Regions from separate parts of the Arthrobacter sp. AL05 genome, predicted to be linked through region 2. Evidence: predicted binding sites of a transcription regulator. Region 2 holds the regulator's gene; the other holds the start of a gene.
The links. Region 2 encodes LexA, which represses DNA repair genes until DNA is damaged. Its sites were predicted from a motif close to TCGAACANNTGTTCGA; they were not measured.
Positions count from the first base shown of each region.

Region 1: the regulator LexA is predicted to act here: its motif matches at 1,969-1,984, upstream of QK287_RS11950 (DUF6504 family protein).

Region 1 is NZ_JASBRC010000009.1:4,403-9,555, reverse strand. It holds gene QK287_RS11970 (SOS response-associated peptidase) at 1-674, shown strand, start outside; gene QK287_RS11965 (VOC family protein) at 729-1,151, opposite strand; gene QK287_RS11960 (chorismate mutase) at 1,166-1,492, shown strand; gene QK287_RS11955 (hypothetical protein) at 1,501-1,887, opposite strand; gene QK287_RS11950 (DUF6504 family protein) at 2,045-2,383, shown strand; gene dnaE (DNA polymerase III subunit alpha) at 2,380-5,153, shown strand, end outside.
Region 2 is NZ_JASBRC010000002.1:423,576-428,728, forward strand. It holds gene hflX (GTPase HflX) at 1-1,129, shown strand, start outside; gene QK287_RS04225 (ATP-dependent DNA helicase) at 1,122-3,308, shown strand; gene lexA (transcriptional repressor LexA) at 3,570-4,316, opposite strand; gene QK287_RS18500 (LysM peptidoglycan-binding domain-containing protein) at 4,659-5,132, shown strand.

The DNA.
Region 1 (5,153 bases), on a different contig from region 2:
AGACCGTGATTCCGCCGTCGTGGAACGTGGCCCCGACCGCGGAGGTGCCGATCCTGCTGGAGCGGCTGGTGGACGGCACGCCGGTCCGGCAGTTGCATATCGCCCGCTGGGGCTTGGTGCCGTCCTGGGCCAAGGACCCGGGGATCGGCTCCAAGATGATTAACGCCCGCAGCGAGAGTGTGCTGGAGAAGCCGGCGTTCCGGAAGGCAACCCGGGCCCGGCGGTGTGCGGTTCCCGCTGACGGATACTACGAATGGAAGGGCCAGGGCCGCGGCAAGCAGCCCTACTACGTGCACCCGAAGGACGGCCATCCGATAGTTTTCGCCGGTCTCTACGAATGGTGGAAAGACCCCGCCAAGGCCGACGATGACCCGGAACGCTGGCTGCTCTCGACGTCGATCATGACTACCGACGCGCCGCCGGAGGGTTATGCCGGGGGGATGCTGGCCGAGCTCACGGCCCTGCACGACCGGGTTCCGCTGCCAATGGACCGGACGACGCTGCAGGCGTGGCTGGATCCGCAGGCCGACGATGCCGCAGGGCTGGTCGATCTGGTCCGGGCGGGCGCGCACGACGTTGCGGAGGGCTGGACGATCGACGCCGTGGGTACCGCGGTCGGGAATGTCAAAAATGATTCCCCGGAGCTGATCCGGCCGGTGGGAAGCCTGTTCTAGGGATGCGCACACAGCCGTGCTGCAGTGCTGCGGCGGGCACGCGGGGTGGCCGGTTCAGAGTGTCACCTTCCCGCCGCCGTCGACCGCCCAGCTGGGATTGAAGGCAACTTCCCAGCGGTAGCCGTCGGGGTCGGCGAAGTAGCCGGTATAGCCGCCCCAGGGCTGGGTCTTGGCCGCCGCGATAACGGCCGCTCCGGCGGATTCGGCTTCCGCCATCACCCAGTCCACTTCCGCGGCGCTGGCCAGGTTGTGGCTCAATGTGATGCAGGGAATGCCGGCGGGTGGATCGGTGCCGGCTTCTGCCTGCATCTGGCCGGCGTCCCAGAGCGAGAGGATGAGCCCGTGGTTGGCCTGGATGAACAGAACCTCGCCGCGGACTTCTCGGTGGACGGGCCAACCCAGGCCATCGACGTAGAAACTACGGGAGGCGCCAACGCTGCGGACACCCAGTGAAATTAAATCGACTCGTGGCTGCATCTTTCGATACTGTCATGGACATGTCCACAAATCACGAAAACGATAAAGCTGCCAAAGCCGACCGGGAACAGCTCGCGGCTGTCCGGGTGGCGGTTGACGAGGTGGACGAACAGATCGTGTCCCTGATCGGCCGCCGCGAGCGCCTGATCCGGATCGCCGGAACCCTCAAAGCGGACAGCGCCGAGGTGCGGGCCCCCGGACGCGTGGAGCGGGTGATCGAACACGTCCGCACCACGGCCCAGCAGAAGGACATCGACGTCGACCTCATCGAAAAAACCTACCGGGCCATGGTCGATGCTTTTATCACGCTCGAGCTGGAGGTTTACAAAGCCAGCTCCTGACGGGCGGCTTAGAGGGCTTCCTCTACCGCAACGTTTGACTGGTACTCCCGGCCGTCACAGTCGCTGAATGCCGTCATCAGGTGGCCCTTGGCCAGGCCCATGACAGTGCTGAGCGGGAAATGCCCGGTGATGGTGTTTCCGGAGTGGTCGACACCCTTAAGGTCAAAGTTCTCCTCCGTACCGTCATGGCTGAAGCAGTAGAAGGACACCGCCTCCCCGTTCATAAACTCGATCCCCATCCTTCGCTGGTGGGAATGATCCGGTGTTGCCGCGACGAGCCCCACCACATAAGCGCCCTGGCCGGGGATGTTTCCGTCTATATCGAACTTCGCCACCAGGGACGTGTCCTCGGCGGCGATGCTGACGTGTTTCAGAAGTGCGTTATGGGAGCTCATGGCTCAATCCTGCTACCTGCGCGTACGTCCGTCCACCCCTGACCTAGGTTTTGCCGAAGGACCGTCGTAGACTGGAGTTGTTCGAATATATGTTCGAATAGTTGCCGATCGTTTTTCTACCGGTCGTTTTTTCACATGGTGTGGTCCGGGAGGCGCAGTGGGTATGTTCAGCGAGACCGTGGACGTCGTCTGCACCCCTTCGGGCGAGCCTTTGACGCTCGGCTGGGCCGGCCGCCACTACATCCTTTGTGCGGAACCGGTCCGCTGGTACGAGCGGCGTCAATGGTGGGCTGAGGAACAGCGGGCACCGCTGGGGAGCGGTCCCGGGCTGGTGGATCACGAGATCTGGCGGGTGCAGGTGCGCCCGGCAGATTCCACCGACACCGACACCGACAGCCTCACCCTTGACCTCACCCGGCATGTGGGCAGCGGACGCTGGCGCCTGCTGCGGATCCACGACGCCCTGCGTCCGTTCCTTGCGCCCGAATCAGCATGAGCTTTACGCATCTCCATGTTTCCACCGCCTTCAGCGCCCACTACGGGGTCTCCTGGCCGGATGAGCTGGCCGCCGCCGCTGCCGCGGACGGCGCGACGGCGCTCGCCTGCACGGACCGTGACGGCCTCTATGGAACAGTCAAACACCTCAAGGCCTGCATGGCTGCGGGACTTGATCCGATTGCCGGCGTGGAACTTGCGGTCTTTGACGACGACGGCGACCTCCGCACCGAGGTAGCGGGACGTGTGGTTGTGCTGGCCCACGGGAACAACAGCGGTGCGGGCTACCGTGCGCTGTGCCGGCTGATCTCCGATGCGCATGCCCGCACCACGGGCAAGGCCGGGGGAGCGGTGCCGGTCGCGGTGACCAGGTCCGAGCTGGCCTCCCGGACCCTGCACCCGGAAACGCTCAAGCCGGTGTTGACCGTGCTGATCGGCCCGGACTCCGACGTGGGACGTGCCATGGGCGGGAGGCGCTACCTGCGCCCCCGCACCCTGTTCAAACGCTGGCTCGATGCCATGCCCCCGGGAACAATCGCCGCCGAGGTGGTCAGCCAGCTCAGTCCGCCCGGGGAACCGCTGAGCACCGCCCACGCTGTACGGATGCTCAAGCTTGCCGCTGAGCACGGGGTTCCCGCTGTATTGAGCAACGCCGTGCGTTACGTCGCCGAGGACGGGGCGGCTACCGCGGACGTGCTGGATTCCGCCCGCACGCTGAAATCGTTGCCCGAGCTTTCCGCCGCCCCGTTGCTTCAGCCCAACGGGCAGGGCTGGCTGAAATCCTCCGGCCAGATGCTGCAGTTGGGCAAGGAGATCATGCACGCCGCCGGATACGGCGCTGCCGACCTCAAAAGCCTGATGGCGCAGACCGAGGCGCTCGCGGACCGCTGCAGGATGGACCCGGTAACGGACATGGGCTGGAAACAGCCCGTGGTGCCGGAAGCCACAGTGATCGGAATCGCCGGGGATCCCCTCGCCGAACTCATCCTGCGCTGCGAGGCCGGCATCGGCAGGCGGTTCCCGGGGATCACCGGCAAAGCTGCCGGGGAACTGCGTTCGCGGCTGGAGCATGAGCTGGGAATCATCGACAACCTGGGCTTCGCCGCGTACTTCCTGACCGTGGCCGAGGTGTCCCGGATGATCCTGGACATGGGGGTACGGGCAGCGGCCCGAGGCTCGGGGGCCTCCAGCCTGGTCAATTATCTGATCGACGTCAGCCAGGTAAACCCGCTCCAGCACGACCTGATCTTCGAACGCTTTCTCTCCCGGGACCGTGCCACCCTGCCGGATATCGACATCGACGTCGAAAGCGCTGAACGGCACAACGTGTACCGGAAGATCTTTGAGCGCTTCGGGTCCGAGCGCGTCACCCTGATGAGTATGCAAAACGGCTACCGCGCTCGCGGTGCCGTGCGAGACGCCGGCCTGGCACTGGGCATGGAGGAAGGCGAGATTGGGGACATCGCCAAGCAGTTGTGGCGATTTTCAGCCCGGAACTTCCGTGAAGCGCTCGTGGAGAAGCCTGAGCTGAAGGAATTCGCCGGCCGGGTGGGACAGCGCGACTTCAGCGGGAACCAGCAGCTGGATCTGCTGGTGGACCTCACCGAACGGCTGGACCGGCTGCCGCGCCATATCTCCATGCACCCTTGCGGGGTGATCCTGGGGGATGCGACCCTGCTGGACCGGACGCCTGTCCAGCCCAGCGGGCTGGGTCTGCCGATGAGCCAGTTCGACAAGCACGACATGGACCCGATGGGCATGCTCAAACTCGACGTCCTGGGTGTCCGGATGCAAAGCGCCATGGCCTTCGCCGTCCGCGAAGTGATCCGGCTCCATCCCTCCAAAGCCGAGGTGGTCGCCGCAGGCGCACATCCGGCAGGGCCTGACGGGACGGGGCCGGACTACATCGCCGAGGACGGTCAGATCGACCTCAACGCCGTGCCGCTCGACGACGAACCCACCTATGAACTGATCCGCAGTACCCATACCCTGGGCTGTTTCCAGATCGAGTCACCCGGTCAGCGCGAGCTGATCGGCAAGCTCGCGCCCAGGGAGTTCAATGACCTGATCATCGATATCTCCCTGTTCCGGCCTGGTCCGATGAAATCGGATATGGTCCGGCCTTTCCTGGAGTACCGGCATGGATTTGCACCCGAGGTTTATCCGCACCCGGACCTTAAGCCCGTCCTCAAGGAGACGCACGGCGTCACGGTGTTCCATGAGCAGATCCTCAAGACCTTCGACGTGATGACCGGATGCGGGCTGGCGCGGGCCGACGAATTCCGCCGCGCCCTCGGCAACGATGTACTCGAAGGAAAGGTGGAGGAGTTCTTCCGGAAGGAAGCCCGCGCCCGGGGGTACAGCCCCGCAGTGGTGGACAAGGTCTGGGGAACGCTCAAGGCCTTCGGAAGCTTCGGGTTCTGCAAAGCCCACGGCGCTGCTTTTGCCGTACCCACCTACCAGTCGGCCTGGCTGAAGGCCCACCACCCGGAGGCGTTCCTCGCCGGACTGTGGGAGCACGATCCGGGCATGTATCCCAAGCGGCTCCTGGTGGCCGAGGCCCGGCGGCTGGGAATCCCGATCCTGCCCCTGGACATCAACCGGAGTCACGCCGAGTACCGGGTGGAACGTGTGGATACCGGTCAGGACCGCGGCAGACTGGGTATCCGGCTGAGCCTGAACGGCATCTATGGACTCTCCGGGTCCGAGCTGAAACGGATCGTGGCAGGACAGCCCTATGATTCGCTCGCGGACCTGCGGGCCAGGTCCCG
Region 2 (5,153 bases):
CGATCCCGGTACCTTTCTCGGCTCCGGTAAGGCCCAGGAGCTCAAGGACATTGTGATGTCCACCGGCGCGGATACCGTCGTCGTCGACGCCGAACTGGCACCCTCGCAGCGCCGCAGCCTGGAGGACATCGTCAAGGTCAAGGTCATCGACCGGACGGCCCTGATCCTGGACATCTTTGCCCAGCATGCCAAGAGCCGCGAGGGTAAAGCCCAGGTGGAACTCGCGCAGCTCGAATACCTGCTTCCACGGCTGCGCGGCTGGGGCGACTCGATGTCACGCCAGGCCGGTGGCCAGGTAGGCGGCGCCGGCGCCGGCATGGGTTCGCGTGGTCCCGGTGAAACCAAGATTGAACTGGACCGCCGCCGGATCCGCACCCGGATGGCCAAGCTGCGCCGTGAAATCGCAGCAATGAAGCCGGCGCGGGAAACCAAACGGGCCAACCGCCGTCGCAATTCCGTGCCGTCGGTAGCGATCGCCGGGTACACCAATGCCGGCAAGTCCTCGTTGCTGAACCGCCTGACCGACGCCGGAGTCCTGGTGGAGAACGCCCTGTTCGCCACGCTGGATCCGACGGTGCGCAAAGCCGAAACCTCGGACGGCCTGGGCTACACGCTGGCAGATACCGTCGGCTTCGTCCGTTCGCTGCCCACCCAGCTCGTGGAGGCATTCCGCTCCACCCTGGAGGAAGTCGCGGACGCGGATCTGATCCTGCATATCGTGGATGTCTCGCACCCGGATCCGGAAGGCCAGATCGCGGCCGTCCGGGCCGTCTTCAGCGAAGTCGATGCCCGCAAGGTGCCGGAAATCATCGTCCTGAACAAGGCCGACGCCGCCGACCCCTTTGTGATCGAACGGCTTAAGCAGCGCGAACCTCGCCACATTGTGGCGTCGGCACGCACCGGGGAGGGTATCCCGGAACTTCTCAAAGCCATCAGCGAAGGCATCCCGCGGCCCAGCGTGAAGCTGGAACTCATGATTCCCTACAACCGCGGGGACCTGCTCAGCAAGCTGCACGAGACCGACGCCGAAATCCTTAGCCTGGACCACGAGGAAGCAGGCACCCGTGCCGTGGTGATGGTGCGTGAAGGCTTCGCCGCTGAACTGGATTCGTTCATCAGCAATGACTGAGGCAGCGGTGACCGGGGCGGAAGCCGACACGGACCACCCGGCGGGAACCGCCCGGGCAGCGGAGGACGCGGCCACGGCGGTCCCGGCGGCGGTGGACCCTGCCGGGACTGAACCGGACGCAAAGCCGCCGGCTCGAACAGGTGCCCGGGCCGGTGCGGAATTCGTCGTCGAACTGCTCGACCGCGCCGTGGCGGGAATGGGCGGCCAGAGCCGGGACGGCCAGCACGAGATGGCCCGGCAGGTGGCGCACGCGATTGACAGCGGCGACCACCTGCTGGTCCAGGCCGGCACGGGCACCGGCAAATCCCTCGCGTACCTGATCCCGCTGATCGCCCACTCGCTGGTCAGCGACAAGCCCACACTGGTCTCCACCGCCACCCTCGCCCTGCAGACCCAGATCGTTGGCAGGGACCTGCCCCGGCTGCTGAAGACCATCACCCCGGCGCTGGACCGGCCGGTCAAAATTGCCCTCGTCAAGGGACGGTCCAACTACGTGTGCCGGCATAAGCTCGACGGCGGCTTCCCTTCGGAAGAGCCGTCCGAAGGCCAGCTCTTCTCGCTCGGGGAGGATACCTCCGTGCCGCATTTTGCCGCCGCGATGGGCGGCCCGTCCTCCCAGCTCGGCAAGGAGGTCGTCCGGCTCCGCGACTGGGCCGAGGACACCTCGACGGGAGACCGGGATGAGCTTTTGCCAGGGGTCACCGACCGTGCGTGGCGGCAGGTCTCAGTTACCTCGATGGAGTGCCTTGGCGCGCAAAAATGCCCGCTGGCGGCAGAGTGCTTCAGCGAACTCGCCCGCCAGAACGCCGCGGACGCCGACGTTGTTGTCACCAACCACGCCATGCTGGCGGTCAGCGCCTTCGAGGGCCTCGCAGTGCTGCCGGAATACGATGTTGTGGTGGTCGATGAGGCCCATGAACTCCAGGACCGCGTGACCGGCGCGGTCTCCGGCCAGCTCTCCGTCGCGATGGTGCACGCCGCCGCGTCCGGGGCCCGGAAGCACACCGGCATTACGGTGGACGCGCTGAACAACGCCGCCGCCAACCTGGAACTTGCCATTGAGGGCGTCCCCGGCGGGCTGATGCCGAACGGGTTAAACAGTGAACAGCTGGACTGTGTCGACCAGTTGCGGGACGCGTGCCGCGCGGCCCTCTCGGATTCCAAGGGGGACAGCGCCAACACGGCCGACGGCGGCCGCCAGCTGGCGCGCTCGCGCCTGATGGTGATCCTGGAGCTATGCGAACGGCTGCTGGCGGCGCGGGAAAACCGTGAAGTGGTCTGGTTTTCCCGCAACAGCACCTTTGACCCGCAGCAGGGCTACTCCCAGCCCGACGAGTCCGCGCCCGCCCTGGTCAACATCGCTCCGCTCAGTGTCGCCGGCCGGCTCCGTGAGGGCCTCTTCGCGGACCACACTGTAATCCTGACCTCCGCGACCCTGGCGATCGGCTCCGCGTTCGAACCCGCCGCCGGCGGCTTGGGCCTGGTCGGCCCCGGGGCCCCCAGCTGGACCGGCGTCGACGTCGGTTCACCCTTCGAATACCCCAAACAAGGCATTCTCTACGTCGCCAAGCACCTGCCCAAGCCCGGCCGCGGCACGTCCCCGGAAGCCCTCGACGAACTCGAGAAGCTCATCCGCGCCTCCGGCGGCGGGGCGCTGTGCCTGTTTTCGTCCCGCCGCGCCGCCGAGGACGCAGCCGAGGCGATGCGGCCGCGGCTGGACGTCAGCATCCTATGCCAGGGCGACTCGACCATGACCGCGCTTGTAAAACAGTTCGCCGATGAACCGGACACCTGCCTCTTTGGCACCATGTCCCTGTGGCAGGGCGTTGACGTGCCCGGCGCCTCCTGCCGCCTCGTGGTGATCGACCGGATTCCGTTTCCGCGTCCCGATGACCCGCTGATGACTGCCCGGTCCCGCGCCGTGGCACAGGCCGGAGGCAACGGCTTTATGAGCGTTTCCGCGACCCACGCCGCCATCCGCCTGGCCCAGGGCGCAGGCCGGCTGATCCGGACCACCACGGACAGGGGAGTGGTGGCTGTGCTGGATTCACGGCTGTCCACCGAACGCTATGGCGGATTCCTCCGGGCGGCGTTGCCGCCATTTTGGCCCACCACCGATCCCGTGGTCGCCATGGCTGCCCTCGAACGGCTTGGGAAGGAATCCGGGCAGCCCAACTAGCGGCCGCTGACGGGACGGTTTGCAGTGTTTTGGTGCTCCCACCCGGTTCCTTGAACCGGGCCAGGGCTGCAGCACCGGGCCCTCGGCATTCCCGCCGCCGGCTCTCCATCAGGGGCCAGGGAAACTCAGGGGGCAGCGAACCTAAGGGGCAGGGAACATAAGGGGGCGGGGAACCGGGCCGAACGTGCCGGGGGTCATAAGGCCGCGGCCGGGCTACCGGCGCGCCGGGTCGTGGCCGGATCAAGCCGGCACCAACGCGGGCTACAGCGAGCGCAGTACCGAGACGACTTTGCCCATAATGACGGCGTGGTCGCCGAGTATGGGCTCGTACTGCGTGTTCTGCGGCAGCAGCCAGGTGTGGCCGTCGCGCTGCCGGAAGGTCTTAACGGTGGCCTCGTCGTCCAGCAGCGCGGCCACGATATCTCCGTTGACGGCGTCGCCCTGCTGGCGCACCACCACCCAGTCGCCGTCGCAGATGGCTGCATCGATCATGGAATCCCCGGCGACCTTGAGCATAAACAGCTCGCCGTGGCCCACCAGCTGGCGGGGCAACGGCATCACGTCCTCAACGACCTGATCGGCCAGGATCGGACCGCCGGCCGCGATCCGGCCCACCAGCGGCACCATGGCGGTGTCGGTGGCACTGCTCAACTCGGACACGGACAGCCCGCCCACGGTCCGCAGCCCGCCGGCCTTGGCGGCTGGGATCTTTGTGCTTCCCTCATCGAGGGTCAGCGGCATCAGCACTTCCATGGCACGCGGGCGCTTCGGGTCGCGCCGCAGGTAACCCAGCTTTTCCAGTTGTGCGAGCTGGTGGGTGACGCTGGAGAGGCTGGCCAGTCCTACCGTGTCGCCGATCTCGCGCATGGACGGCGGGTAGCCGTTGTCCGTCACGGAGCGCTGGATAGTTTCCAGAATCTTCTTTTGCCGAACGGTAAGGCTCTTCGGTGGCCGGGCAGCCTGCGGGCCCCGCTGGGTGGCCCTGCCGCCAGTGGCTTGTGCTGCCATGTTCGCCAACGCCTTTCCGTTCCGCCCGGCTGCCGTGGCTGCGGCCGCCGGGAACTTCCGGCCTGAAATGTCAGACCCTGCTGATCAACTGCAGAAGTGGTTGTTCTTTGAGTCAAACCTAGGCCAGCCACACCGCTTTTTCAAACATTTGTTCTAGCGAGTCTCGACAATGTTCGTTAATAAGTGCTAAAACAGAACTAACAAGATTCGAACATGTGTTCTATTACTTAGTTGCCCGTGCAGGGCATGGCGTTCGGTTGTTTGTTCGAAAGTTAGGCCGGTTGGCGGCACGTATGTGGAGTGCGCCGGGCGGCACAGTATGGTCCAGGAAGGGCTCAGTTCATGTCAGCATCAAGCGCGTTTCACGACACTTTCGGCCGCGACGCATTCGGCAACTACGGCCGGCACGACGCCGGCGCACCCGGCGGCGGGTCCGCCCCTGCCGTGCAGGACAGCCCCGGCAGCCGGCAGCTCAACGCCGTCCGCGGGCCGCGTGCCCGGCAGGCGCCGCTGAAGCTCACCCGCCGGGGGCGCCTTGTTTTTATCGGCGTGCCGCTGATGCTGCTGGCTGCACTGATTTTGACCCTGAGCGGCTTCCTCAACGCGCCCGCCAAAGCGGCAGAGTCCACCGCTGAGTTGTCACCCACACCAACTGTCACCGTGACGGTGCAGCCGGGGGAGTCGCTCTGGGCCATTGCCGCCGCCGTGGTGCCCAGCCGTGACCCCCGCGACGTCGTTGCCGACATCATCGAGCTGAACAACCTCGAGGCGGCACGCGTGGTGCCGGGCCAGGCCCTTTTCATTCCGTCCACGTAGGGCCATTGAGCGATGGGTCAG